Regions from separate parts of the Pseudescherichia sp. genome, predicted to be linked through region 2. Evidence: predicted binding sites of a transcription regulator. Region 2 holds the regulator's gene; the other holds the start of a gene.

Region 1 (14,989 bases), on a different contig from region 2:
TGATCATGCCGATGGAGTAGGGGCAGCAGCCTGGGGACTGATCGCATACCCTATGGGGCGAACATGAAACCATTGCTGGATGTTCTCGTTATCCTTGATGCCCTCGAAAAAGAGGGCAGCTTTGCCGCGGCCTCGGCGAAGCTCTACAAAACGCCCTCCGCGCTGAGCTACACCGTGCATAAGCTGGAGAGCGATCTCAACATCCAGCTTCTTGACCGCAGCGGCCATCGGGCAAAATTTACCCGTACCGGCCAGATGCTGTTGGAGAAGGGGCGCGAGGTGCTGCATACGGTGCGCGAGCTGGAGAAGCAGGCTATTAAGCTCAACGAGGGCTGGGAGAACTATCTCACCATTGGTGTGGATGATACTTTTCCCTTCTCGCTGCTGCTGCCGCTTATCGACGTCTTTTATCAGCAGCACAGTGTCACCCGGCTAAAATTTATCAACGGCGTGCTGTCCGGCTCGTGGGAGGCATTGATTCAAGGGCGAGCCGATATTATCGTCGGCGCGCTGCACGACCCCCCTCCGCTAAGCGGATTTGGCTTTGCCCGCCTCGGCAGCCTCGAGCAGGTATTTGCCGTAGCCCCCCACCATCCGCTGGCCCAGGCGGCAGAGCCGCTTGCCCGGCGAGAGATCAAACGCCACCGCGCTATCGTAGTGGGGGAGGCGAGTCCAGGCTGTTCGCGTTCCCAACTGCTGCTGGAGGATCAGGAGGCGATCGCCGTTTTTGATTTTAAGGCTAAACTGGATCTGCTCATTGGCGGTCTTGGCTGCGGTTATCTGCCACGCTACCTGGCACAGCTTTTTTTGAACAGCGGTGCGCTGGTAGAGAAGCGGGTGGTCGCGCAGATGCCAGCCGAACCGGTATGGATTGGCTGGAATGAGCAGACTGCAGGGCTGGCAAGCGGCTGGTGGTGCACGGAAATTTTAGCAAGTAGTGCGATCGCTGGCGTTTACGATTCGGTGAGTGGCCGTGAATCAGGCATGCGTTAAAAAAGAATGGCCTGATGGTGGTATACCATCTTGTCATCGCGCCTCACTTTGGGGCAAAATATGTCGCCTGCAAAAAATGACACTAACCGACGTTAAACGCGTCGGTTATTTTTTTGCATCAAAACGTCATTTAAAACCAAGAGGCCGGGCTTCGTACCGGATAGATACACATTTAAAAACCGACAGTCGTTGTCGCTGAGGAAAGAAACAAAATGGGGCAATTTTTTGCTATTGCGACGGCATTCGCCGTAATGGGGGCTGACCATGTCGCATAACGTTACTCCAAAAACCTCTCGCGTGGAACTGCGTAAATCGCTTACGTTGATTCCGGTTGTTATGATGGGTCTTGCCTATATGCAGCCGATGACGCTGTTCGATACGTTCGGCATTGTCTCTGGTCTGACCGATGGTCATGTCGCGACCGCGTATGCGTTTGCGCTGGTGGCTATTCTCTTTACTGCGCTGAGCTACGGTAAACTGGTGCGTCGTTTCCCGTCTGCTGGCTCAGCCTATACCTATGCCCAGAAATCCATTAGCCCGGCCGTTGGCTTTATGGTGGGCTGGTCGTCGCTGCTGGACTACCTGTTCATGCCGATGATCAACATCCTGCTGGCTAAAATCTACTTCGAAGCGCTGGTGCCCAGCGTGCCGTCGTGGATCTTTGTGGTGGCGCTGGTGGCCTTTATGACCATCTCGAACCTGCGCAGCATTAAATCCGTTGCCAACTTCAACACCCTGATCGTTATTCTGCAGATGGGTATTGTGGCAGCTATCGTCGGTCTGATTGTTTATGGTGTAGCGCACGGCGAAGGCGCGGGTACGCTGACCAGCACCCGTCCGTTCTGGTCAGAAGGCGCGCACGTAGTGCCGATGATCACCGGTGCGACCATTCTGTGCTTCTCGTTCCTGGGCTTCGACGGCATCTCCTCTCTGTCGGAAGAGACCAAAGACGCCGAGCGCGTGATCCCGAAAGCGATCTTCCTGACGGCGCTGATTGGCGGCCTGGTCTTTATCGTGGCCTCCTACTTCCTGCAACTCTACTTCCCGGACATCAGCCGCTTCAAAGATCCTGATGCGTCGCAGCCGGAAATCATGCTCTACGTGGCGGGTAAAACCTTCCAGTTCGGCGTGCTGATCTTCTCGACCATCACCGTACTGGCTTCCGGTATGGCGGCGCACGCGGGCGTTTCTCGCCTGATGTATGTGATGGGTCGCGACGGCGTATTCCCGAGCCGCTTCTTTGGCTACGTGCACCCGAAATGGCGTACCCCGGCCTGGAACGTGCTGCTGGTTGGCGCGATTGCTCTGCTGGCGATTAACTTTGACCTGGTCACCGCGACGGCGCTGATCAACTTCGGTGCGCTGGTGGCCTTCACCTTTGTTAACCTGTCGGTGATCTCGCAGTTCTGGATCCGTGAGAAGCGTAACAAGACGCTGAAAGATCACTTCAACTTCCTGATCCTGCCGCTGTGTGGTGCCCTGACCGTGGGCGCGCTGTGGCTGAACCTGGAAGAGAGCTCAATGATTCTGGGCCTGATCTGGGGCGGTATTGGTCTGGTCTATCTGGCCTGCGTGACCAAAAGCTTCCGCAACCCGGTTCCGCAGTACGAAGACGTTGCGTAATGCGCTAAGCCGTAAGTAAAAAGAGAAGCCAGCTGAGAAGCTGGCTTTTTTTATGCGATGCTGGATGTCAGAGAGTAGGCCGGATAAGCGCAGCGCCATCCGGCGGTGTCGCTCATGTCGGGCGGCGGCTCTGCCTTGCCCAACCTACGATCTTTATTCACACGATTTCTTGCGCATACTGATAGAGCGCTTTAATCAGGGCCAGCTTCTCGCTATCGCCTGCGTGCTGCTGGTAAAGCGCCTCCAGCTCCTCCGCCCATGCCTGCAAGAACTCCGGCGTAAAGACGTTACGGCGATGCTGGAGCCAGCGCTGCTGCTCGTTCTCATCCAGCGTGCCGGGGAAATTGCGCGCCCGGTAGTTAAACAGCAGCTTCTCAATGCGCTTGTCGGCAAAGGTGATATCCAGCGCCGGCAGGTTTTGCGGATCGGTCGCCAGTATGATTTTCATTGCTGCGCGATCGGCATCGCTAAAGAAGCCATTGTATAGCTGGGCGTCAACGTTTTCCGAAGGTACAAACGGCTCTGCTTCAGCAAAGATAGCCAGCACTTTCTCCCGAATCACTGGGTTATCGCGCAGGATCTGCAGGTTCGCCAGGCAGGCTTGGCGGTTAATACCCAGCCGATCGGCGTCTTCTGGACGCAGCGTATTCGCCTGCGCCAGCACCGGGCACTTATTAAGATGCACCAGCTTCACCGGTACGGCGGACTCATCGCCCAGATCCGCCTTAGGCGTATAGAGACGCTCGCGCAGCGCGTCGGCGTCCAGTTCCAGCAGAGGAGACATATCCCCGGCCAGATCCACCATGATCACTGCGTTTCGGTTCTCCGGGTGCCAGGCCAGCGGTGCAACCCAGCTGGTATTGCCCCGGTCGGCGCCGAACATGCCGGAAACATGCACCAGCGGTTTCATCTGCGGCACATCGATCAGCGTGGTCAGCTTCTGTTTGCTGCGGTAGGTGTAGAGGTAGTTAAACAGCTTGGGCTGGCGGGCTTTGACCAGCTGTGCCATAGCAATGGTGGCGTAGACATCCGCCATCGCGTCGTGGGCATTACTGTGCTCGATGCCGTTAGCCTGCGTCAGGTGCTCCAGGCGGAAGCTTGGCAGGCCATCATCGTTTTCCGGCCAGTTGATACCTTCCGGCCGCAGGGCGTAGCAGGCGCGCATCACGTCCAGCAGATCCCAGCGGGAGTTGCCGTGCTGCCAGCTCCAGGCATAGGGATCGTAGAAGTTGCGGTAGAAAATATTGCGCGTGACTTCGTCATCGAAGCGGACGTTGTTATAGCCCACCACGCAGGTCTCCGGCACGGTGAAGATGTCGTGGATCCGCCTGGCGAAGGCGGCTTCATTATCTCCTTTTTCCCGGGCGAGCTGCGGCGTAATACCGGTGATCATCACGGCTTCCGGCTGCGGCAGATAGTCATCGGCAGGCTGGCAGTAGAACACCTCCGGCTCGCCGATAGGCGTAAACGCCTCGTCGGTACGGATCGCGGCGAACTGCGCCGGCCGGTCTAGCGACGGGCTGGTACCGAAGGTCTCGTAGTCGTGAAAAAGAAAAGTGGGCTGCGCAGCGGAATCTGACACCTGAAATCGTCCTGTTGTTGTATGTCCTCTTTATGGTAAACCATGCTGCCTGCTAAGCAGAAATAAAAGCGTTATTTTTACCTGTACTGCGTAGCGGCTTCCGTCTCTCTCCCTCTTTGTCACATTTGTTTGCAATTGTTCCAGGACCCGACACAACATTTTCCGTAAAAAGGTCAGCTCTTTTGTACGACCTTAAGGATATCCTCTTGAAACGCCGTCTGTTTATTGCCGCTTCCCTCCTTGCTGTTTGCGTGAATTCTGCACTGGCTGCCGATCTCTCTTTCGCTGTACAGCCTCCGCAGATCCAGGCCGGTGCCTGGGTATTAATGGACTACACCACGGGGCAGATATTGACCGCAGGCAATGAACATCAGCAGCGTAATCCAGCAAGCCTGACCAAGCTGATGACCGGCTACGTGGTTGACCGCGCTATTGATAGCAAGCGCATCACGCCGGACGATATTGTTACCGTTGGTAAAGACGCCTGGGCGAAGGGAAATCCGGTATTTGATGGCTCCTCGCTGATGTTTATCAAGCCGGGGGATCGCATTTCGGTGCGTGACCTCAGCCGTGGCCTGATCGTTGACTCTGGCAACGATGCCTGCGTAGCGCTGGCGGACTATGTCGCTGGAGGACAGCCGCAGTTTGTGAAGATGATGAACAGCTACGCGCAGAAGCTCAACCTGCGCGATACCCATTTTGAAACTGTCCACGGCCTGGATGCGCCGGGCCAGCACAGCTCGGCCTACGATCTGGCCGTGCTCTCTCGGGCCATCATCCACGGTGAGCCTGAGTTCTACCACATGTATAGCGAGAAGAGTCTGACCTGGAACGGCATTACCCAGCAGAACCGTAACGGCCTGCTGTGGGATAAGTCGCTTAACGTCGACGGCCTGAAAACCGGCCATACTTCCGGGGCTGGCTTCAACCTTATCGCCTCCAGCGTCAATGGTCAGCGGCGGCTGATTGCGGTGGTGATGGGGGGTGAAAGCCCGAAAGGACGTGAGGAGCAGGCGCGTAAGCTGCTGCACTGGGGTGATGACAACTTCGATACCGTGCAGATCCTGCATAAGGGAAAACAGGTAGGGAACGAGCGCGTCTGGTACGGTGACAAAGAGAAGGTAGCGCTGGGCACGGATCGCGACTTCTGGCTGGCGCTGCCGAAGTCCGATCTGGACCATATCAAAGCTAAGTACGTGCTAAGTAGCCATGAGCTGGAAGCACCGATGCCTGCAAACCAGCAGGTAGGCGAAGTGGAGCTGTACGATAAAGACAAGCTGATTGCCCGCTCACCGCTGGTGACCCTGGAAGCGGTCGAGAAAGGGGGGATTTTCTCCCGGATGAGCGACTACCTGCACCACGTTCTGTAACGATCTGCGGGCAGGCTGGCAACTCTGCGAGTCTGCTCGCATACTGAACAGGCAAAGGGTGACACTAAACCCTTAATAAGAGAGAGTGTATATCCATACAGCAATCATCGCGGAGGCAGCATGGACTACAGTATCAGACAGCTTGATAAGCGCATCATTGCCGGGTTTCATCTGGTAGGACCGTGGGAAAAGACCGTTAAGCAGGGTTTTGAGCAGCTCACCCTCTGGGTGCAAACGAAGAATCTACAGCCGCAGGAGTGGATCGCCGTCTACTACGATAACCCTGACGAAGTGCCACCGGAGAAGCTGCGTGCCGACACGGTCATTTCGGTTCCTGAGGGCTTTACCGTACCGGAAAACAGCGAAGGCGTGATCCTGAGCGAACTGCCCGGCGGCCAGTACGCCGTCGCCCGGGCGCGGGTCTATAACGAAGAGTTTGAGAAAACATGGGATCTCTTTTTTGACAGCCTGCTTCCGGATGCCTACTACCAGATTGCTGCCCGGCCCTGTTTTGAGCGCTACCTGAATGCGGACAATAGCAGCGGCTACTGGGACGTTGAGATGCACATTCCCGTTGAGCCTAAATCACTGTAAGCACAGGCTTGCTGTTGATGATGAAGGTCTGTTTAACTGTTTTGCTCAATGAATAACTATTTTTAACGGGGTTTTCAGTAACAACACTGAGGCCCCGGCGCGAAAATTCGCTACAATTGCGCCTTTGTCGTTTTAGCCGGAGAGCGTGGTGCGCACCGACAAATCACTCAGCCCCTTTGAAATACGCCTGTATCGTCACTATCGCCTCGTGCACGGGGCCAGGATAGCGCTGGCGTTTATCCTCACCTTTCTGCTGGTGCGCCTGCTGGACATCCCGGAGGGGACATGGCCGCTGATCACCCTGGTAGTGGTTATGGGGCCGATCTCCTTCTGGGGAAACGTGGTGCCGCGCGCTTACGAGCGTATCGGCGGCACTATCCTCGGCTCGGCGCTGGGGCTGATTGCCCTAAAGCTGGAGCTGATCTCCCTGCCGCTGATGCTGCTCTGGTGCGCCGCCGCAATGTTTCTCTGCGGCTGGCTGGCGCTGGGCAAGAAGCCTTACCAGGCGCTATTGATCGGTATTACGCTCGCGGTGGTGGTAGGCGCCCCGGCAGGGGATATGAACATCGCCCTGTGGCGCGGCGGCGATGTGATCTTAGGCTCGCTGCTGGCGATGCTGTTTACCGGCATCTGGCCGCAGCGGGCGTTTTTGCACTGGCGCATCCAGATGGCAAACTACGTCACCGCCTTCAACCGAGTCTACCAGGCGGGCTTTTCGCCGAACCTGGTGGAGCGCCCGCGGCTGGAGAAGCATCTGCAAAACATCCTCAACGACGTGGTGAAGATGCGCGGTTTGATTGTGCCTGCCAGCAAGGAGACGCACATTCAGAAAGCGATCTTTGAAGCTATTCAGACCGTGAGCCGTAACATGGTGTGCATGCTAGAGCTGCAGATCAACGCCCACTGGGCGTCGCGAGCCAGCCACTTTGTGATGCTTAACGCCAGGACGATCCGCGAAACGCAGACCATGACGCAGCAAACGCTGCTCACCATCGCGCATGCGCTCTACGAGGGGAATCCGCAGCCAATCCTTGCCAATAGCGAGCGGCTTAATGAGATTGTGGCCGAGCTGCGGGAGCTGATTCAGCAACATAAAGATGAGACCCTGGCGGAAACCCCGATGCACGGCTACGTGTGGTTAAGCATGGAGCTGGCGCGGCAGCTGGAGCTGCTCTCGCATCTTATCTGCCGGGCGCTGCGCAAATAAGCCGCATCCGTAGGCAAATCAGCGGTAGGTTGTTTCGATTCAGCCTAATTTAGCGTTATGATATTTAGAGGGATAAAATCATTGTCATCAGCAACGGCTAAAAGTATGTTTACCCTACAGCGGTTGCTTTAACGAATCCGAATCTGATATTAGCAGGGGTGTAAAAATGGAAACTACTAAGCCGTCATTCCAGGACGTTCTGGAGTTCGTGCGTCTGTTCCGCCGTAAGAACAAACTACAGCGTGAAATTCAGGACGTTGAGAAAAAGATCCGTGATAACCAGAAACGCGTTCTGCTGCTGGATAACCTGAGCGACTACATCAAGCCGGGGATGAGCGTTGAAGCGATCCAGGGCATCATCGCCAGCATGAAAAGCGACTACGAAGACCGCGTAGATGATTACATCATCAAAAACGCTGAAATTTCGAAAGAGCGCCGTGAAATCTCTAAAAAGCTGAAGACAATGGGCGAGCTGAAGCACGCCGTTGTTGAAGCGAAAGACGAGTAACGCCTTCCGGCCGGATCTGGCATCGCCGCCATCCGGCCTTTACCCTCTCCTCAGCTCCTTCTTTACCTAACGGTTAGCCTACTGCTCGGCATGGATGGCATTGAGCAGGATATCCATCAGCCCCGGAAAGCGAGCATCGAGATCGTCCCGCCGCAGTGAGATCAGGTTTTCCCGGCCCTGCGGACGCTGCCAGATCACGCCGCTGTCACGCAGCACACGCCAGTGGTGGGTCATGGTCGATTTTGCCACGTCCTTGCGCAGTGACCCGCAGGCCTGCTCTCCTTCATCCGCCAGGGTTCTGACTATCTCCAGGCGCAGCGGATTTCCCAGCGCGAACAGTACATTTTCGAGGCGGATTTTTGCCCGATCGGGATGGCTGGCAATCATAGTGTTCCTGAGTCAATAAGCACAAATAGTGACCAGCAAGCTGGCTGACGCATACTATACCTAAACCCAACGGCGAGTGCTATGCGACCGCGGCAGCGAGATTATCTTCCATAACTATAGCTAAAATAGTTCGTATATACTCGTACAGTTGGACTATGATGAGGACGTTAAACCCAAATGGCCGCTCTGGCCGCTAACTGTCAAACTGACTAAGGACGCATCATGCCCCGACCCATCCCCCTCGAGCGCTATCGCAACATTGGTATTTCTGCCCACATTGATGCCGGCAAAACCACCACCACTGAACGGATCCTGTTTTACACCGGCATGAGCCATAAGCTCGGTGAAGTTCACGATGGCGCAGCGACGACAGACTGGATGGCGCAGGAGCAAGAGCGCGGAATTACCATTACCTCTGCGGCAGTAAGCTGCTTCTGGCCCGGTATGGACCGGGGCTTTGAGCCGCATCGGATCAACATCATCGACACCCCCGGCCACGTTGACTTCACCATCGAAGTAGAACGCTCTATGCGCGTGCTGGACGGCGCGGTAATGGTCTACGACTCCGTGGGCGGCGTGCAGCCGCAGTCGGAGACCGTCTGGCGGCAGGCCAACAAGTACCACGTGCCCCGGCTGGCCTTCGTCAACAAGATGGACCGCCCCGGGGCAGACTTCTTCCGCGTGGTACAGATGATGATCGACCGCCTGAAGGCGCACCCGGTGCCGATTGTGATCCCTATCGGGGCAGAAGAGCACTTCACTGGCGTGGTCGATCTTATCAAGATGCGGGAAATCATCTGGGACGACGCTACCCAGGGGATGGCGTTCAGCTATGCGCCGGTGCCGGACGAACTGCTGGCAACGGCAAAAGAGTGGCGTGAAAAAATGGTCTCGGCGGCGGCGGAGGCCAGCGAAGAGCTGATGGATAAGTATCTGGAAAACGGCGATCTGGAGGAGGCGGAGATCATCAGTGGCCTGCGTGCCCGCACCGTAGCCGGTGAGATCCAGCCGGTGCTCTGCGGCAGCGCCTTTAAAAACAAAGGGGTACAACGCGTGCTTGATGCGGTGGTCGAGCTGATGCCATCCCCGCTTGATATTCCCGCCATTAAAGGCGTGGATGAGAAGGGGGCGACTGCCGAGCGCCATCCGGACGATCGCGAGCCGTTCTCTGCTCTGGCCTTTAAGCTGATGACCGATCCCTATGTGGGCCAGCTCACCTTTATCCGCGTCTACTCCGGCGTGCTTAAAAAAGGCGACGCGGTGTGGAACCCGGTTAAGGGCAAGAAGGAGCGCATCGGGCGCATTGTGCTAATGCACGCCAACGACCGTCACGAGGTGGACGAGCTGCGGGCAGGGGATATTGCCGCCTGCGTCGGGCTGAAGGATGTCACTACCGGCGACACGCTTTGCGCTCCGGAGGCGGTTATCACCCTGGAACGTATGGAGTTTCCCGATCCGGTGATCTCCCTGGCGATTGAGCCGAAGACCAAGGCGGATCAGGAGAAGATGGGCATCGCCCTGCAGCGGCTGGCAGCGGAGGATCCCTCGTTCCATCTGCATACCGATGAGGAGTCGGGCCAGACCATCATCTCCGGCATGGGCGAGCTGCATCTGGAGATTATCGTCGACCGCATGCGGCGGGAGTTTGGCGTGGAGGCCAACATTGGTCGCCCGCAGGTCACCTACCGGGAGACGATCCGCAAAACGGTGAAGGATATCGAAGGCAAGTTTGTCCGCCAGTCTGGCGGTAAAGGGCAGTACGGCCACGTGGTGCTGACCCTGGAGCCGCTGGAGGGGGGCAAAGGCTTTATCTTTGAGGATGCCACCAAGGGCGGCGTCGTGCCCCGTGAGTTTATTCCTTCCGTGGAAAAAGGGCTGCGGGAGGCGATCAACAGCGGTGTGCTGGCGGGTTACCCGGTGGTGGATATCAAGGCGACGCTGACCTTTGGCTCCTACCATGACGTCGACTCCTCGGAGCTGGCCTTCAGAATGGCGGCGATTTTCGGCTTTAAAGAGGGGGCTAAGCGTGCCGATCCAGCCATTCTCGAGCCGATTATGCACGTGGAGGTAGAGACGCCTGAGGAGTATGCCGGGAACGTGATGGGGGATCTCTCTTCCCGCCGCGGCATGGTTCAGGGGATGGATGAGCGGTTGGGGAGCCAGATTATCCGCGCCGACGTGCCGCTGGCGGAGATGTTTGGCTACTCCACCACGCTGCGCTCAATGTCCCAGGGACGCGCCACCTACAGCATGGAGTTCCACCACTATGCAGAAGCGCCGCGTAACGTGGCAGAGAGCATTATTGCCAGCCGGGCAAAAACCGCATAACCGGCTAAATGACTCCCGCTAAACGCGCCCCGGCATGGCTAACCCTGCCGGGGCGCTCATTTTTTTCATTGCAGCGGTAAAATCGCTCAACTCAGTGATCTCCGCTGCAAATTTGTACAAGCGGGGTGCGCAGGCTCACTTTCCCACAGCTATGTTTAAGATTCTGGACGGTCCGGACACCGCGTAGCCCAGCCAGCCATGTGATGGCGACCTCTTCCACGCCGCCGCTGGCGTCGGGTTCTGAACCGTGCTGAGGATTAACACATGTCTATCAAAACGCTTACGTTACCGCTTGCTCTGCTGAGCTGCCTGGGTGCTGCGTTTTATGCGCAGGCGGATATCACCATCGGCGTAGCCGGGCCGTTCACCGGCCCCAACGCAACCTACGGGGCACAGTACTGGAAAGGGGCAACCCAGGCGGCGGCAGATATCAACGCGGCGGGCGGCATCAAGGGCGAGAAGATCGTGCTGGTGCAGGGGGATGACGCCTGCGAACCCAAGCAGGCGGTGGCGGTGGCCAACCGGCTGGTAGACGAAGAGAAGGTTTCTGCCGTGGTGGGCCACTTCTGCTCCTCCTCCACAATGCCCTCGTCGGAGGTTTATGACGAAGCCGGTGTCCTGACCATTACCCCCGGATCAACTAACCCGCAAATTACCGAGCGGGGCATGCAAAACATGTTTCGCATGTGCGGCCGCGACGATCAGCAGGGCGTGGTGGCGGCAAACTATATCCTCGACGTGCTAAAAGCAAAAAAAGTTGCCGTGATCCACGACAAGGACACCTACGGCCAGGGGCTGGCGGACGCGATGCGCGCGGCGTTGGAGAAGCGTGGCGTCAAAGAGGTGCTCTATGAGGGATTATCCCGTGGCGAAAAAGATTTCAACGCGCTAGTCACTAAGGTGGGCGCGCTGAAGCCTGACGTGGTCTACTTTGGCGGTTGTCATCCGGAGGCCGGGCCGCTGATACGTCAGATGCGCGAGCAGGGCGTGGAGGCGAAATTCTTCTCCGGCGACTGCGTGGTGACCGAGGAGCTGGTGACGGCTGCAGGCGGAGCGCAGTTCACTAACGGCGTACTGATGACCTTCGGTAAAGATCCGCGCACTATCCCGGCGGGTAAAGCGGTGATTGAAAAGTTCCGCACCGCAGGCTTTGAGCCAGAAGGCTACACCCTCTATGCCTACGCCTCTATTCAGGCTATCGCCGCCGCCTATAACGCCGTCGGCAAAGACAACGAGAAAGCCAGCGCCTGGCTGAAGTCCAACAGCGTGGATACGGTGATGGGGCCGAAAGCCTGGGATGGAAAGGGCGATCTCAAGGTCTCGGACTATGTCGTCTATCAGTGGGATGACAAGGGCAAATATCACCAGCTGTAATCCCATCCACCGGGGGCGAGGGCGTTCACTATGGATGCATTCTTCTTGCAGCAGCTTATCAACGGCCTGACGCTGGGCGCGGTGTATGGCCTGATCGCTATCGGCTACACGATGGTGTATGGCATCATCGGTATGATCAACTTTGCCCACGGCGAGGTCTATATGATCTCGGCCTATCTCTGCGCCATCGGCCTCGGTCTGCTGTCGTGGTTTGGCCTGCACTCCTTCCCGCTGCTGATCTTTGGCACGCTGATCTTCACCGTGGTGATCACCGGCGTCTACGGCTGGACTATCGAGCGTATCGCCTATCGACCGCTGCGTAACTCCACGCGTCTCGCACCGCTGATCTCGGCAATCGGCATGTCGCTGATCCTGCAAAACTACGTCCAGATCAGCCAGGGACCAAACCAGCAGGGGATCCCAACCCTGCTGAGCGGCGTGCTGCGCGTGGACGTTGGCGACGGCATTGTGCAGATCACCTGGACAAAGATTTTCATTGTGCTGGCGGCGCTGGCGGGAATGCTGCTGCTAACCTGGGTGATCCAATTTACCTGTTTGGGGCGCATCTGCCGCGCTACGCAGCAGGATCGGCGGATGGCGTCGATCCTCGGCATCAACACCGATCGGGTTATCTCGCTGGTGTTTGTGATGGGGGCGGCGATGGCGGGGCTGGCAGGGGTGCTGGTGACCATGAACTACGGCACCTTTGATTTCTATATTGGCTTTATCATTGGCGTAAAAGCCTTTACCGCCGCCGTGCTGGGTGGGATAGGTTCGCTGCCCGGCGCGATGCTGGGCGGCCTGCTGCTGGGCATCGCCGAAGCGCAGTTCGCCGGACTGGTCAACTCCGACTATAAAGATGTTTTCTCCTTTGCGCTGCTGGTTGCCATCCTGATTTTTCGCCCGCAGGGGCTGCTGGGCCGCCCTGTGGTGGCGAAAGTATGAGGAGCGCGACCATGACGGATGAGCCATTAAAGCCCCGGCTGGATCTAAAACAGTGTCTGCGGGATACCTTTCTTGCCGGGCTGTGCGCGCTGGTGGTCTTCGGACCGATTGTCGGCGTGGTGCTTAAAGGCTACAGCTTTAATCTGGCTCCGGGACGCGTCGCGGTACTGGTGGCTATTGTCATGGTCGGACGTTTTTTGCTGAGCCTGGCGCTGCAAACGGCGCGCGGGCGACAGTTTACCCGCCGCTTTGAGAGCGCTAACGACGGGGTGTTTGTCCGCTCGCCGGATCATATCTCCCACTTGCGCTGGGTTGGTCCGCTGCTGCTGGTACTGGCGATGCTGTTTCCCTTTGTCGCCAGCAAATATCTCCTGACCGTGGCAATCCTCGGATTAATCTACGTTCTGCTCGGGCTGGGTCTCAACATTGTAGTGGGCCTGGCGGGACTGCTGGACCTCGGCTACGTCGCGTTTTACGCCATTGGTGCCTACGGTCTGGCGCTGGGGTATCAATACCTCGGCCTGGGCTTCTGGGTAATGCTGCCCCTGGGGGCAATTATTGCCGCGCTGGCCGGGGCGCTGTTGGGTTTTCCGGTGTTGCGGATGCATGGCGACTACCTGGCGATTGTTACTCTCGGCTTCGGGGAGATCATCCGGCTGGTGCTGAACAACTGGTTGAGCTTTACCGGCGGACCAAACGGCATCTCCGCGCCCGCGCCAACCTTTTTAGGACTCGAGTTTAGCCGTCGGGCGCGGGACGGCGGCGTCCCCTTTCATGAATTTTTTGGCATTACCTACAACCCCAATCTTAAGTTTATCTTTATCTACGCGGTGCTGGTTTTGGTCGTGGTATTAGTGCTGTTTATCAAACACCGGCTGACCACTATGCCCATTGGCCGGGCGTGGGAGGCGCTGCGGGAAGATGAAGTCGCCTGTCGCTCGCTGGGCTTAAACCACGTCCTGGTCAAGCTGTCGGCGTTTATGCTCGGCGCCTCCACCGCCGGGATTGCCGGTGTCTTCTTCGCTACCTACCAGGGGTTTGTCAATCCCACCTCGTTTACCTTTTTTGAGTCGGCGCTCATTCTTGCCATCGTGGTGCTGGGCGGAATGGGATCGACGCTCGGCGTGGTGCTGGCGGCGTTTATTCTCACCGTCGCTCCGGAACTGCTACGGGATTTCGCCGAGTATCGCGTGCTGCTGTTTGGCATGCTGATGGTGCTGATGATGATCTGGCGACCGCGTGGGCTGGTACGTACCAGCCGGACCGGATTTGCCGTGCGTAAAGGCGTAGCGCCATGAGCGACGCTATCCTACGCGTGGAAAACCTGATGATGCACTTCGGCGGGATTAAAGCCCTCAACGACGTTAGCCTGGAGGTGGAGCGGGGGTCGATCACTGCGCTTATCGGCCCTAACGGCGCGGGGAAAACCACGGTATTCAACTGTCTGACCGGCTTTTACCAGGCTTCCGGCGGATCGATCCTGCTGGAGACGCGGTCGCGCACCACCGACATCGTGCAGGTGCTGGGTCAGACGCTGCGGGCAGGTGATTTTCTCCATCCGCGCCGGTTAATGTCCCGGATTGGCTACAAGATGTTTGGTGGCACCCATCTGGTTAACCGCGCCGGACTGGCGCGCACCTTTCAGAATATCCGCCTGTTTCGCGAGATGTCGGTGGTGGAGAACCTACTGGTGGCCCAGCACATGCAGGCCAACCGCAACCTTATCGCTGGGATCCTCAATACCCCCGGCTATCGTCGGGCGGAGAGTCAGGCTTTGGACCGGGCGTTCTACTGGCTGGAGGTTGTAGAGATGGTGGAGTGCGCCAACCGGCTGGCCGGGACACTCTCCTATGGCCAACAGCGTCGACTGGAGATCGCTCGTGCGATGTGCACCGGGCCGGAGATGATCTGCCTGGATGAGCCCGCCGCCGGGCTGAACCCCGTAGAGACCCACGCCCTGAGCCGGATCGTGCGTACTCTACGCGAGCATCATGGCGTAACGGTGCTGCTGATCGAGCATGACATGGGGATGGTGATGTCGATTGCCGACTGGGTGATCGTCCTCGATCACGGCAACG
Region 2 (14,989 bases):
GTAGCCGGCTGGATCCTTGAGCTTGACCGTGGCGAAGGCATTCCGTGGGAGGGTAACTACTCCTCCTGGCTGGAGCAGAAAGACCAGCGTCTGGCTCAGGAAGCCTCTCAGGAAGCGGCCCGCCGTAAATCCATTGAGAAAGAGCTGGAGTGGGTGCGTCAGGGTGCCAAAGGCCGTCAGTCTAAGGGCAAAGCCCGTCTGGCCCGCTTTGAAGAGCTGAACAACACCGAATACCAGAAGCGTAACGAAACCAACGAACTGTTTATTCCGCCTGGCGCACGTCTGGGGGATAAAGTCGTTGAGGTGAGCAACCTGCGTAAATCCTACGGCGACCGCGTGCTCATCGACGATCTGAGCTTCTCGGTACCGAAAGGGGCGATTGTCGGCATCATCGGCCCGAACGGCGCGGGTAAATCCACCCTGTTCCGTATGATGTCCGGTCAGGAACAGCCTGACAGCGGCACCATCACCCTGGGTGAAACCGTGAAGCTGGCCTCCGTGGATCAGTTCCGTGACGCGATGGATAACAGCAAAACCGTGTGGGAAGAGGTTTCCGGCGGGCTGGATATCATGAAGATCGGCAACACCGAGATGCCAAGCCGCGCCTACGTGGGCCGCTTTAACTTCAAAGGCGTCGATCAGGGCAAACGCGTAGGCGAACTGTCCGGTGGTGAGCGTGGCCGTCTGCACCTGGCCAAGCTGCTGCAGGTTGGCGGTAACGTGCTGCTGCTCGATGAACCGACCAACGACCTGGATATCGAAACCCTGCGCGCGCTGGAAAACGCCATGCTGGAGTTCCCGGGCTGCGCGATGGTGATCTCGCACGACCGTTGGTTCCTCGACCGTATCGCGACCCACATTCTGGACTACCAGGACGAGGGTAAAGTGGAGTTCTTCGAAGGTAACTTCACCGAGTACGAAGAGTATAAGAAACGCACCCTCGGCGCAGATGCGCTGGAGCCGAAGCGTATCAAGTACAAACGTATTTCTAAGTAAGCACCTGGATGCCGGGTGGCGCTTGCGCTTACCCGGCCTACGGTTTTGCACGGTTTGTAGGCCGGGTAAGGCGAAGCCGCCACCCGGCAATGCGAGCGTCAACTGCGAGCGGCTTTATCCCTGCTCGCCCATCATCTCTTTCACCAGCTCCACGCAGCGCAGGAATCGCCCGTCATAGTCTGACTCTTCGACGTGGATAAAATCGATATGGTTATCGCTCAGCATGGAGACCAGCATGGTCTGGAAGGTTTTGCGATCCACCGAGCTGCCAAGGCTGCGCAGACCGTCAGCGACCCACGGCGTATTATTCTCCAGCAGGATCACCAGGTCGAAGCGGTACTCATCGATCATCGCCTGCACGAACGGATGCTCGCGCCCCTCATACTTTTTACAGAAGGCCTGAGTGGTCACGAAATCGGTATCGATAAAGGCCACCTTATTGGCGTACTTCACTGCAAAGTCGATGTACTGCGCCTGGCCGAGGGCAATCTTGTCATAGTCGGAGTACTGCAGCGCCATCTCATCGCCGCCGAGATGAGAGAAGACGTAATCGCGCCCGTACTCCCATGCGCTGGTGGTATTGAAGATGTTAGCCAGCTTATTTACCAGCGTCGACTTGCCGCTCGACTCGCCGCCGAGGATCGCCACCGTACGGACGAAGAAGGGCTTCACCTCGGTGGGAATGTACTCCCAGTAGCGGAACGGGTTAGCGCGGATCTGCCCGCCGCTGATGTTCATAAAGGTGCGTTTCGGATCGATCAGCACCGTCTCAATCTCGAGGTGCTTCTCATAGGCCTGGGCATCGGCCTCTTCAGAGGTGTAGATCCAGTTGGGCTGGATCCCTTTCTCATCCATAAAGGCTTTGATCCCTTTACTCCACACGTCCCAGCCGTGCGGGTAAGGCTCCATTCCCTCTTCGTTAAAGGCATGGATACGAATATTTTTTTGGTATTTAAAGGTCTGTAACAGCCAGCGTAGGCGATCGGGCACCGTGGGCTGCTGCGACATGGCGCTCTCTTCAAACAGGGCGCGGTCGCGCGTCTCGTCATACCCCATGATGACATGCAGCTCATCTACCTGGCTGCAGGCGCGCTGCAGCAGGTAGATATGCCCGGTGTGCAGCGGGTAAAACTTGCCAAACACCACGCCGATGTTTTTCTGCTGCCGGGGAAACTCCAGCCCGAGGAAGCGGTGCAGGGCCTCCAGCTTCTGCGCGCTGGGGCTTTTGATCTTGGCGTTAAGCAGCTGGCTCAGGTAGCCCTTGGTCATGCCGCTTGCCTCCGCCACCTGCTGAAGCGTGCAGCCCTTCTGGCGGATGGCGGTTTTCAGATAGTCAAATGACGACATAAATTACGGTGCCTCCTGCAAAATCGTAGTGGTAATTATAAGTCGTCAAAGACGCTTAGCGCATCGGCAAGTTTTTTCACGCCAAACACCTGCATCCCGGCCGGTGGTTTTTTCGGTACGTTAGCGGCAGGGACGATAGCCCGGCGGAAACCGTGTTTCGCCGCCTCGGAGATACGCTCCTGGCCGCTCGGTACCGGACGGATCTCGCCGGCCAGCCCAACCTCGCCAAACACCACCAGATCGTCCGGCAGTGGGCGGTCGCGCAGGCTGGAGACCATCGCCAGCAGCAGCGCCAGGTCGGCGCTGGTCTCGGTGACTTTTACCCCGCCGACAACGTTTACAAAGACATCCTGATCCGCCATCTGCAATCCGCCGTGGCGATGCAGCACCGCCAGCAGGATCGCGAGGCGGTTCTGCTCCAGACCCACCGCCACGCGGCGCGGGTTGGCCATCATCGACTGATCCACCAGCGCCTGGATCTCCACCAGCAGGGGGCGCGTGCCCTCCCAGACTACCATCACCGAGCTGCCGGAGGTGACTTCGTCGCCCCGGCTGAGGAAGATAGCCGACGGGTTGCTGACCTCGCGCAGGCCCTGCTCAGTCATCGCAAAGACGCCCAGCTCGTTCACCGCGCCGAAGCGGTTTTTATGGCTGCGCAGGGTGCGGAAACGCGAGTCGGCGTCGCCGTCCAGCAGTACCGAACAGTCGATGCAGTGCTCCAGCACCTTCGGCCCGGCCAGCGAGCCATCTTTGGTGACGTGTCCCACCATCACGATGGCGACGCCGCGCGTCTTGGCGAAGCGCGTCAGGTAGGCCGCCGTCTCACGCACCTGAGCCACGCTGCCCGGCGACGACTGGATATCCGCCATGTGCATCACCTGGATCGAGTCGATGACCATCAGCTTCGGCAGCTCTTCATCCGCAATCATGCAGATCTGCTCGATGCTGGTCTCGGAGAGCATGTTCAGGTTAGCGGTCGGCAACCCCAGGCGATGGGCGCGCATCGCCACCTGCTGGAGTGACTCCTCCCCGGTGACGTACAGTGTCTTCATGTTTTCGGAGAGCTTGCACAGGGTTTGCAGCAGCAGCGTCGACTTGCCTGCCCCTGGGTTACCGCCGATCAGGATTGCGCTGCCCGGCACGACGCCGCCGCCCAGCACGCGGTCAAACTCTTTAAAGCCGGTAGAGAAGCGCGGCAGCTCTTCCAGACTGATCTCCGATAGCTTTTGCACCTTCGACACGCCTGCGTTACCGGCATAGCCGCTCAGCCGCTCGTTGCGCGCAACCGTCGGGGACGCCGCAACGCGCACCTCGGTGATGGTGTTCCAGGCATGACAGGCGCTGCACTGCCCCTGCCAGCGCGGATAATCCGCACCGCATTCATTACAGACAAATGCGCGTTTTGGAGCTTTCGCCACGTTGACCTCGTTATTTCTGGTTCAGGCTGCCCGACAGGATACAGAAAACGCCCATCAGGTCAGCGTGACGGATAGTGACTTCCGTCTTCTCATTTACTTTGGGTTTCGCGTGATAGGCGATCCCCAGCCCCGCCGATTTGATCATCGGCAGATCGTTAGCACCGTCGCCGATCGCCACAGTCTGTGCCAGCGGAATATCGTACTCCTGGGCCAGGCGCAGCAGCGTGGCCGCCTTGTACTGGGCATCCACAATGTCGCCCACGACGTGGCCGGTCAGCTTGCCATCAACAATCTCCAGCTCGTTTGCCACGGCGGCGGTCAGGCGCAGCCTGTCGCGCAGGTAGTCAGCAAAGAAGGTGAAGCCGCCGGAGGCGATAGCCACCTTCCAGCCCAGCGTCTCCAGCTTCAGCACCAGCTGGGTCAGGCCCGGCATCAGCGGCAGGCCGTCGCGCACCTGGTGCAGAATGGTGGCATCCGCCCCCTTGAGGGTGCCGACACGGCTGCGCAGGCTGGCGGTAAAGTCCAGCTCGCCGCGCATCGCCCGCTCGGTCACCTCGGCGACCATCTCACCGGTGCCCGCCAGCTTGGCGATCTCATCGATACACTCGATCTGGATGGCGGTAGAGTCCATGTCCATCACCAGCAGGCCCGGCGTGCGCAGGTGCGGGATCTTACCCAGCGGCGCAACGTCCAGACCGGCATCGTGCGCCAGACGCGTTGCCCGCGGTGTCAGCGAGCCGGCCAGGCGGATCACCTGATAATCCTCGACGCACCAGGCCGCGACGATCACCATCGCCGCGCCAAGCGAGCGCTGATACGCCGTCAGGCGCTGTTTATCCAGACTGCGGCCATAGAGCAGCCAGCCGCTGCGACCCGCGTGATAATCGAGCGGCATCACCTCGTCGCCGCTTAAAGAGAGCGGCAGCCCAGGCCACTGAGAGACGGCTTCGGGCAGGTCGCGCCAGGTTAAACTGTTAGACATTAAAGCTCCTGTAAAAACACGTGCGGCCAAACGCATCCGGGTAAAAATAACGCATGAGGCTACCTTGTAATCATCGCTTCTGGCAACATGCTAACCTCAAATTTTCATCAGGTAAGAATATGGCCCGCGCAAAACTGAGATTCCGGCTGCATCGCGCCGTAATAGTGCTCATCTGTCTCGCCCTTTTGGTGGCGCTAATGCAGGGGGCATCGTGGTTCAGCCAGAGCCACCAGCGGGCGCGTAACCCCCAGTTTGAAGAGCTGGCCCGTACCCTGGCGCACCAGGTGACCCTGAACCTCACGCCGCTGATGCGTAGCGAAACGCCGGATGAAAAGCCGATTAGCGCGCTCCTGCGCCAGCTCACCGAAGGGAGCCGTATTCTTGACGCAGGCGTCTACGATGAGCAGGGCGATTTGATTGCGCGTTCAGGGGAGAGCGTCGACGTCCGCGACCGGCTGGCGCTGGACGGAAAAAAAGCCGGCGGCTACTTCAACCAGCAGATTGTTGAACCCATACAGGGGAAAAATGGCCCGCTCGGCTACCTGCGTCTGACTCTCGACACCCATACCCTACCGACCGAAGCGAAACAGGTCGATAATACCACAAATATCCTCCGCCTGATGCTGCTCCTGTCGCTGGCAATCGGCGTGGTGCTGACCCGCACGCTGCTGCAGGGCAAGCGTACCCGCTGGCAGCAGTCGCCCTTCCTGCTCACCGCCAGCCGCTCGGTGCCGGAGGAGGGGGAGAGCGAGAAGCGCGAGCCGTAGGCCGGGTAGGCATACGCGCCGCTTTGTCGTTACTATGGGGGCAATTAAAGAAAAGGAAAGCTGCCATGTCCACATTACGTCTGCTTATCTCTGATTCATACGATCCCTGGTTTAACCTGGCGGTAGAGGAGTCAATTTTCCGTCAGATGCCTGCCACCCAGCGCGTGCTGTTTCTGTGGCGCAACGCCGATACGGTGGTGATTGGCCGGGCGCAAAATCCGTGGAAAGAGTGCAATACCCGGCGCATGGAGGAGGATAACGTCCGCCTCGCCCGACGCAGCAGCGGCGGCGGCGCGGTATTTCACGATCTCGGCAACACCTGCTTTACCTTTATGGCCGGCAAGCCGGAGTATGACAAAACCATCTCTACCCACATTGTGCTTAACGCCCTCAACGCGCTGGGCGTAGCGGCAGAAGCCTCGGGGCGTAACGACCTGGTGGTCAAAACGCCGGAGGGCGATCGCAAAGTCTCCGGCTCCGCCTATCGTGAAACGCCGGACCGCGGCTTCCACCACGGCACGCTGCTGCTCAATGCCGATCTAAGTCGACTGGCAAACTACCTTAACCCTGACCAAAAGAAGCTCCAGGCCAAGGGCATTACCTCGGTACGGGGACGGGTGGCAAACCTGGTCGATCTGCTGCCGGGCATCACGCATGAAGCGATCTGCGCGGAGGTCACCGAGGCCTTTTTTGCCCACTACGGCGAGCGCGTTGCGGCGGAGGTTATCTCTCCGGACAAGACGCCGGATCTGCCAAACTTTGCCGATACCTTTGCCCGTCAGAGCAGCTGGGAGTGGAACTTTGGTCAGGCACCCTCGTTCAGCCATCTGCTGGATGAGCGCTTCACCTGGGGCGGCGTTGAGCTGCACTTCGACGTCGAGCGAGGACACATCACGCGCGCGCAGATCTTTACCGACAGCCTGAACCCGGCGCCGCTGGAGGCGCTGGCGGCGCGTCTGCAGGGCTGCGCTTATCGTGCGGATAGTCTGCAGCAGGCGTGCGATGCGCTGCTAGGGGATTTTCCGGAGCAGGAGAGGGAGTTACGGGAGCTGTCCGCGTGGGTAGCGCAGGCGGTCAGATAATAGAGAGGCCCGGTACACTTGCGTTACCGGGCATCACCTTTACGCTTCTGCCTGGGTTGCGCTCTCGATAGTCAACCGCACGTCAGGCGTCACCAGATCCGCCAGCAGGAGATAGACCTGCATGGTTTTTGCCGGATCGGCATCACCCGTATCGCTGATGTAACCCTCGTCGCGCAGGGTGAGCACCAGGGTACTGAACACGGCTTTATCGAAGAACTCCGGGGCGTTGATCCCGTGCAGCACCGACAGGCGCTGAGCCAGGGTACGGCTCTCTTTCTCCAGCGTGCCACGGTTGATGGCCGGGTTGGCGCTCAGCAGCCAGAAAGTGATGGCGTAGCGCTGCAGGGTCTCGCGCGCGCCAGCCGCCAGCAGCTGCAGGGTACGGGAGCGCTGCGGGTTGAGATACAGGCGGTCGTCTTTATCTACCAGCAGGCCCTGACGCACCAGCTCGGCGATCAACGCGTTGAGCACCTCTGGCAGCTCGCTGTTATCCCAGCGCAGGAACAGCTCTGCTTTAAGCATCGGATAGAGCACATCAACGTGGCGCAGCAGCTCTTCGCGAGAGATCTGGCGATGCTGGGTTACGATAGCCGCCATCAGGGAGGGCAGCACCAGCATATGCGCGATGTTGTTGCGGTAGTAAGTCATCAGCACCGCCTGCTCGCGCGGCAGAATGATGATGTCGCCTATGGTGTCTTTCTCTACTTCGAACTTATTCATCTGCAGCGCGTGGGCAATCAGCTCGCTGGCGCTGGCCGCCGGGGCGGTGGCGTCAGGCGAGTAGGGCACGTTGCGCAGCAGATCGAGGTAGCAGTCCAGCTGCTCGGTCAGCTGCTCGCGGGTCAGCGAGCGCTGGCGCGAGGCCAGCAGCGCGGTACAGCAGAGGTTCATAGCGTTAGCCGCGCCCGCGTTGTTAATACGCACCATCAGATCGGCGGCGATGGTGTTGACGGTCGGCGTCAGCCAGGCCGGGCGTACCGCCTCAATCGGATCGATCGACTCGCGCCACTCGGGCACGTGCTGATTGAGGTAGTTCATCAGCGGTAGCGGCTCGCCGAAGTTAACGTAGCCCTGGCCGAGGTTGCGCAGCTTGCTCAGGCCGCGCAGCATCTGAAAGACGTTCTCTTTCTCTTTGGTTGCGCCGCGCAGCTCTTTTGCATAGGTGCCCACCTCCATCACGTGCTCGTAGCCGATATAGATCGGTACCAGGGTGATAGGGCGGGTGCCGCCGCGCAGCATGGCCTGCAGGGTCATCGACAGGGTGCCGGTTTTCGGATCCAGCAGACGGCCCGTACGTGAGCGTCCACCCTCGACAAAGTACTCTACGGAGTAGCCGCGGCTAAACAGCTCGCCCAGGTACTCACGGAACACCGTCGAATAGAGCTTGTTGCCCTTAAAGGTACGGCGAATAAAGAACGCCCCGAGGCGGCGGAAAACCGGTCCGGCAGGCCAGAAGTTGAGGTTAATCCCGGCGGCGATATGCGGCGGTACCAGCCCCTGATGATAGAGCACATAGGAGAGCAGCATGTAGTCCATGTGGCTACGGTGGCAGGGCACGTAGACAATCTCATGACCGTCGTGCGCCAGCTGGCGGACCCGCTCGGCGTTATGCACGTTGATGCCCTGATAGAGCCGGTTCCAGGTAAAGCCAAGGATACGATCGCTCAGGCGGATCATCTCATAGGAGAAATTGGCCGCAATCTCCTCCATCAGTGCGATGGCGTTCTGCTGGGCTTTCTCATGGGAGATCTTTTTGCTGCGCGCTTCGTCTTCTACCGCGCGGGCAATGGCTTTTGAGGCCAACAGCTTGTTAAAGAGATCCTGGCGCGCCGGCAGGCGCGGACCCACGGCGGCAAGCCGCTGGCGGGCAAAGTGCATGCGCGCTACGCGGGCCAGCTTTTGGGCGATAATTTTGTCTGTGCCATGCTCGGTGGCCATCCGGCGCAGGGAGACCGGCGGGGAGAAGCGCACAAAGCTATCGCGACCGAGCCAGGAGACGGCAAAGAACTTCTGGATGCCGTTCAGCATGCGCAGCGGCGGATTCACTTCGCCTTTTTCGCGCCCCGGTGAGCGGCCAAACATCACCGATACCGGCACCATCTGCACGTCCAGGTCCGGGTGGTTACGGTGGAGATCCAGATAATCATGGAACAGCTTAACGGACTCTTCTTTCGGCGTGTACCAGCTAAAGACACGCGGCCCGCTGTGAATAAAGATATAGCGAGGCAGCAGCGCACCGTCGATCTCCAGCGGTTCAAGCGGGTCGGGCAGCTCGTGCGCCAGGCATTGGGCACGCAGCGTCAGCAAGTCTGCCTTCGAGTTATAAGGCAAAACGTACATAATAGGGCGTGAGGTATCGAGTCCAGGTTCCTGGGCAGGTTCTGCCGGGATCGACTTGCTTTTTACCAGCACGCTTAATGGTAAATTCAGTAATTTGTAGTAAATTCGTGGCCAGCCGGACATAAACAATGTGAAGCCTCTGGTTAATAATGCCATTGCGCCGCAAGAATATCAGAAAGCGCGCAGAATATCTTTTGTACCTCGGTACGCTCGCATAGACATTGACGATAATTACGTAAAAAGGTTCTTTTGATGGCCAATAATACCACTGGTTTAACCCGAATCATTAAAGCCGCAGGGTACTCATGGAAGGGCGTTCGCGCTGCCTGGCTGAACGAAGCCGCTTTCCGCCAGGAGTCCGTCGCGGTGATCCTTGCCGTTGTCATTGCCTGCTGGCTCGACGTAGACGCCATTACCCGCGTGCTGCTCATTGGGTCCGTTGTGCTGGTAATGATAGTGGAGATCCTGAACAGCGCGATCGAGGCGGTTGTTGACCGTATCGGGACTGATTTCCATGAGCTTTCCGGCCGGGCCAAAGATATGGGCTCGGCAGCGGTGCTGATGTCTATTCTGCTCGCGCTGGCCACCTGGGGCATTCTGCTCTGGCCACATTACCGCTAAGGCGCGCAAAATCGGCCTTGCGCGGCGGTTTTGCTCAAAATTTGGTTTCAAAAACGGTTTTTGCTGTATATACTCACAGCATAACTGTATATACACCCAGGGGGCGGGATGAAAGCGTTAACAGCCAGGCAGCAAGAGGTGTTTGATCTCATTCGCGATCACATCAGCCAGACCGGCATGCCGCCGACGCGTGCTGAAATTGCGCAGCGTTTGGGATTCCGTTCCCCAAACGCGGCAGAAGAACACCTGAAAGCGCTGGCGCGCAAAGGCGTCATTGAGATTGTTTCCGGCGCATCGCGCGGGATCCGTCTGCTGCAGGAAGAGGAAGATGGCCTGCCGCTGATTGGCCGGGTCGCTGCCGGTGAGCCGCTGCTGGCACAGCAGCATATCGAGGGCCACTACCAAGTCGATCCGTCACTGTTTAAGCCCAGCGCCGATTTCCTGCTGCGCGTTAGCGGGATGTCGATGAAAGACATTGGCATCATGGATGGCGATCTGCTGGCAGTACATAAAACGCAGGAAGCGCGTAACGGCCAGGTGATTGTGGCGCGTATTGATGACGAAGTGACGGTAAAGCGGCTGAAAAAGCAGGGCAATACCGTGCAGCTGCTGCCTGAAAACAGCGACTTCGATCCCATCGTTGTTGACCTTCGTCAGCAGAACTTCAGTATTGAAGGTCTGGCGGTCGGCGTCATTCGCAACGGCGAGTGGCTCTGATAGCATATAAGTGCTTGTGGCAGTTAACCTTCTGCTGTCACAGCGCTTAATGTTTTTCCTCCTCTCTCTTTCTCACCTCCTTTAGCCTTGCCTTCTAGCCTTGCCTTCCTGTTGTTTGTTCGCGCCTGAATGGTTAAATATTCCGAATAATCCCCAGCTTAGAAAATCCTTAGCTACAATTATTATCACGTTCAGCAGATAAAGAACGTAACGAAGGACCAACGAATATTGCTATTCAACACCGAACGATGATGAGGATACCATTATGAATAAAGACGAAGTCGGCGGTAACTGGAAACAGTTCAAAGGTAAAGCGAAAGAGCAATGGGGTAAATTAACGGACGATGACATGACCGTTATTGAAGGTAAACGCGACCAGCTGGTCGGTAAAATTCAGGAACGTTATGGCTACCAAAAAGACCAGGCTGAGAAAGAGGTGGTCGACTGGGAAACCCGTAACGAGTATCGCTGGTAATCACCCTGGATTAACAGTTTGACTACCCTGCCCGACGGTACAAGGACGTACCGACTCTTCCCACCACTTTTTAACCTAACGCGGTTTCTTCTTCACTAAAATGCTGTGATCGTGCTGACATTGGCCCTGATGACGGCAGGCTTCCACTTCTGAACACGCTGCACACAACCCGTGCGCCTCAATGACGTTATGACGCAGCGCAAAGCCCATCCTGGCCGCCAGCGCGTGCATAATATCTTCCACGCCTTCAGCCGCCTCCTCTTTTACCACGCCGCAGCGATCGCAGATGAACATCGCAGACGTATGGGTAGGCTGATCGAGGAAGTGACACAGCACGTAGCTGTTGGTTGACTCGACCTTGTGCACAAAACCCTGCTCCAGCAGGAAGTCGAGAGCGCGGTAAACCGTCGGCGGCTTGGCCTGCGGCTCTGAGACGCGCAGGAGATCGAGCAGATCGTAGGCGCTGATTGCACCCTGCTGGAGGCTCATCAGGCGCAAAACCTCAAGGCGCTGCGGGGTCAGGCGCACGTTGCGCTGCGCGCACAGCGTTTCAGCATGTGCCAGCATCTGCTGCGAAGTGGTCTTATCCATAGGGCATCCTCAGGTTACGTAATGTAATAACGTTGAAACCGTCACTTTATCATATCCTGCGACAAACGCCGAGATCCCGCCGATCGTTCCGCACCCACCGTCGATCTCCATCCTGGCATTTTCCTGAATTTTTCAACGCTCAGAGCAGAAAAACTTCCCGAATCGAATTTCCTCCTCTATAAGTAAAGAGCGTTTATAAAAAGACGCAGATTGTTACGAATAAAAATACTCTCATGCAGATAAAAAACGAATTAGCTGCATTTAGCATCGCTTTTCACAGCAATAGTTCACCTCTCGCCAGGCGATAACTGGCAGGGCATAAATCGACCTTTGATCAATAAGACAGGGCAAACTGTGAAAAAAATTTTTAAGCTTTCAGTGGTAACACTTGCGGTCTCTTTTGGGGTAGTCACTCAGGCGGGGGCAGCCAATACATGGGCAGAAGCGCGTAGTGATGCGATGGGCGGCACCGGCGTAGCATCCGCCAGCTATGGCAGCGGCGTACTGATTAACCCGGCGCTGCTGGCGAAGGCTAAACCGGATGATAACGTGACTGTCATCCTGCCGAGCGTGCGGGCGCAGATTAGCGATAAAGATAATCTGCAGGATGAAATCGACGATATCAGCGACAAAGTCGACTATTACGATAACGTTATCGACAACCTGACCTTTGCTCAGTTTATTACTAACCCAACGGGAACCATTAATCAGGTGCGCGGCGCCGCGACCGATTTAGCCGATGAGCTGGAGTTTCTCGACGGCAAAACGGCGCGTGCTAATGCGGGCGCTGGTATTGCAGTAAGCATTCCTAACGACGTGCTGTCGTTTGCTTTCGTGGCGAAGGCCTATGCCCATGCCCGGGTCAGCTCCAACGTCGACCAGCAGGATATTGACTACCTGCGCGGCAATGAAATCCTCCTTGATGCCGGGCAAGTCGCCCTTGGTCGCAGCTCGGATATTATTACCAGCCACTTGAACTCTACCGCGTCTGGACGTGCGGCGATCGTCTCCGACTACGGCGTGGCCGTGGCGCGTCAGTTCCAGCTTGGCGACGTGCCGGTCTCTATCGGCGTGACGCCGAAGCTGCAAAAAACCTGGCTGTTCAACTACACCACCTCCATCTACGACTACGATAGCAGCGACTTCAACAGCAGCCGCTACCGTAACGACGATACCGGCTTCAACGTTGACGCCGGTATTGCCGCTGATTTTGGCGATAACTGGACCGTAGGCCTGAGCGGACAGAACCTGATCTCCCGCGATATCGATACCAAAGATATCCAGATCCGCAATGGCCGTACTCAAGAGGTGCGTAGCTATAAAGATACCTACCAGATCAGCCCGGTGGTTACCGCAGGGCTGGCGTGGCATACGGATCTGGTTACCCTCAGCGCCGACGGCGATCTGACCGAGACCAAAGGCTTTAAGAGCGAGGAGGCTTCCCAGTATGTTGGCGTCGGGGCCGAGGTGCGTCCGCTCGACTGGCTGGCGGTGCGTGCGGGCTTCCGCGCCGATGTGAAAGGGGACGACAGCAACGTCGCCACCGCCGGTATCGGTTTTGCGCCGTTCAACCGCGTTCACGTCGACCTGATGGGCCTCTATGGTGAAGATGAAACCTGGGGCGCAGGCGCGCAGCTCAGCCTGACGTTCTAATGATCTCCCCGCCGGAGGCGCAATGCCTCCGGCGGGCTGTTCAGGCTAAATGAGTATGCTATAGTAGCGCCCCTTTTCCATTTTGATGAAAAAACGTACGCTATGCCGCCAGTCACGCCCGCTACAGCCTTCGCCGCCCACCGCTTCTCCATCGCGCCAATGCTCGACTGGACCGACCGCCACTGTCGCTATTTCCTGCGCCTGCTGTCGCGGGAGACGCTGCTCTATACCGAGATGGTGACTACCGGGGCGATTATTCATGGTAAAGGTGACTATCTGGCCTACAGTGACGAAGAGCATCCCGTAGCGCTTCAGCTGGGCGGCAGCGATCCGGCTCAGCTGGCCCACTGTGCGAAGCTGGCCGAAGCCCGCGGCTATGACGAGATCAACCTCAACGTCGGCTGTCCGTCGGATCGCGTGCAGAACGGTATGTTCGGCGCCTGTCTGATGGGCAATGCGCAGCTGGTGGCGGACTGCATCAAAGCCATGCGCGACGTCGTCTCTATCCCGGTGACGGTGAAGACCCGCATCGGCATTGACGACCAGGACAGCTACGAATTCCTCTGCAGCTTTATTGATACCGTTTCCGGCAAGGGCGAGTGCGAGACGTTTATTATTCACGCCCGTAAGGCCTGGCTCTCCGGACTCAGCCCAAAAGAGAACCGTGAGATCCCGCCTCTGGACTACCCGCGTGTCTATCAGCTTAAGCGCGACTTCCCGCACCTGACCATGTCTATCAACGGCGGCATCAAATCGCTGGAAGAGGCAAAGGCGCACCTTGAGCATATGGACGGGGTGATGGTAGGGCGCGAGGCGTATCAAAACCCAGGCATTCTGGCCGCGGTTGACCGTGAGATCTTTGGCGTAGCGCGTGACGATGCCGATCCGGTTGCGGTAGTGCGGGCCATGTATCCCTATATTGAGCGTGAGCTGAGCAACGGCGCCTATCTCGGGCATATCACTCGCCATATGCTGGGCCTTTTCCAGGGTATTCCCGGTGCGCGCCAGTGGCGTCGCTACCTGAGTGAAAACGCCCATAAGGCTGGGGCGGATATCGATGTACTGGAGCAGGCGCTAAAGCTGGTGGCGGATAAGCGTTAGAAATTCGCTAAAAGTTAGCTAAATTCACCACGCCTCGCAGCACGCTGCGGGGCGTTTTGTTTTATTATCAATGCATTACATTCTGGCACGTTTCTTGTAATAGATTGGGTAACTATTAAGGGGGAAGAGCCATGCTGGAACTACTGTTTGTTATTGGATTTTTTATGATGCTACTGGTCACGGGCGTCTCGCTGCTGGGCATTATTGTCGCGCTGGCAGTGGCCACCGCGCTGATGTTTGTCGGTGGACTGTTTGCGTTAATGTTTAAGCTGCTGCCCTGGCTGCTGCTGGCGGTGGCTATCGTCTGGGTTATCCGGGCGGTAAAAAAACCAAAATTGCCGTTGTATCAGCGCAATAGCCGCTGGCGTTACTAAGTTATGCGGTCTTGATCACAACCTGGCACTTTTCTCTGGCAGGTTCAGCCAAACCGCATAGGATTTAGGTATCGAATCTGTCACTATTGCGCGTCTTAGAATTCATCGAGCTGTACCCTACATACAGCCGAACTAAAAAAAGAAAGGGCTTCCTTAAGGGAAGCCCTAATTCTTTTCCCTCGTCATACTTCAAGCAGCCGGTGCGTTGGCTGCGCTTACTCGCCCCAGTCACTTACCTATGTAAGCTCCTGGGGACTCGCGCTCTTGCCGCCTTCCTGCTACTCAAATTATTTAGAGGGGCTCAGGGGATCAGCAGACTCGATCCTTGAGTTGATCGGCTCTCCAGCGTCTCGTGCGCACGCTGCGCCTCCGCCAGCGGGAATTTCTGATCTTCTGCCACGTCGACCTTAATCACGCCGCTGGCAATCAGCGAGAATAGCTCGTTGCTGGCCTCTTCCAGCTCCTCCCGATTAGTGATGTACCCCTGAAGGGAAGGGCGGGTTGCATAGAGGGAGCCTTTCTGGT

The links. The regulator LexA, encoded in region 2, represses DNA repair genes until DNA is damaged. The targets are predictions, from matches to a motif close to TNCTGTATGTACATACAGNA.
Region 1: the regulator LexA is predicted to act here: its motif matches at 5,652-5,671, upstream of sbmC (DNA gyrase inhibitor SbmC).

Annotation. Positions count from the first base shown of each region.
Region 1 is NZ_DAMBWA010000001.1:217,662-232,650, reverse strand. Features, by position in the region: gene RTX96_RS01130 (SDR family oxidoreductase) at 1-20, shown strand, start outside; gene RTX96_RS01125 (LysR substrate-binding domain-containing protein) at 64-993, shown strand; gene yoeI (membrane protein YoeI) at 1,206-1,268, shown strand; gene RTX96_RS01120 (APC family permease) at 1,258-2,616, shown strand; gene sbcB (exodeoxyribonuclease I) at 2,774-4,198, opposite strand; gene dacD (serine-type D-Ala-D-Ala carboxypeptidase DacD) at 4,399-5,568, shown strand; gene sbmC (DNA gyrase inhibitor SbmC) at 5,689-6,162, shown strand; gene RTX96_RS01100 (FUSC family protein) at 6,311-7,369, shown strand; gene RTX96_RS01095 (DUF496 family protein) at 7,536-7,877, shown strand; gene RTX96_RS01090 (ArsR/SmtB family transcription factor) at 7,956-8,264, opposite strand; gene fusA (elongation factor G) at 8,487-10,592, shown strand; gene RTX96_RS01080 (branched-chain amino acid ABC transporter substrate-binding protein) at 10,857-11,966, shown strand; gene RTX96_RS01075 (ABC transporter permease subunit) at 11,997-12,911, shown strand; gene livM (high-affinity branched-chain amino acid ABC transporter permease LivM) at 12,923-14,209, shown strand; gene RTX96_RS01065 (ATP-binding cassette domain-containing protein) at 14,206-14,989, shown strand, end outside.
Region 2 is NZ_DAMBWA010000012.1:47,297-62,285, forward strand. Features, by position in the region: gene ettA (energy-dependent translational throttle protein EttA) at 1-996, shown strand, start outside; gene nadR (multifunctional transcriptional regulator/nicotinamide-nucleotide adenylyltransferase/ribosylnicotinamide kinase NadR) at 1,111-2,343, opposite strand; gene radA (DNA repair protein RadA) at 2,379-3,761, opposite strand; gene serB (phosphoserine phosphatase) at 3,772-4,743, opposite strand; gene RTX96_RS15815 (YtjB family periplasmic protein) at 4,863-5,510, shown strand; gene lplA (lipoate--protein ligase LplA) at 5,576-6,592, shown strand; gene plsB (glycerol-3-phosphate 1-O-acyltransferase PlsB) at 6,632-9,055, opposite strand; gene RTX96_RS15830 (diacylglycerol kinase) at 9,185-9,553, shown strand; gene lexA (transcriptional repressor LexA) at 9,662-10,270, shown strand; gene RTX96_RS15840 (CsbD family protein) at 10,536-10,745, shown strand; gene zur (zinc uptake transcriptional repressor Zur) at 10,821-11,336, opposite strand; gene RTX96_RS15850 (conjugal transfer protein TraF) at 11,691-12,989, shown strand; gene dusA (tRNA dihydrouridine(20/20a) synthase DusA) at 13,092-14,090, shown strand; gene pspG (envelope stress response protein PspG) at 14,222-14,464, shown strand; gene RTX96_RS15865 (quinone oxidoreductase) at 14,766-14,989, opposite strand, start outside.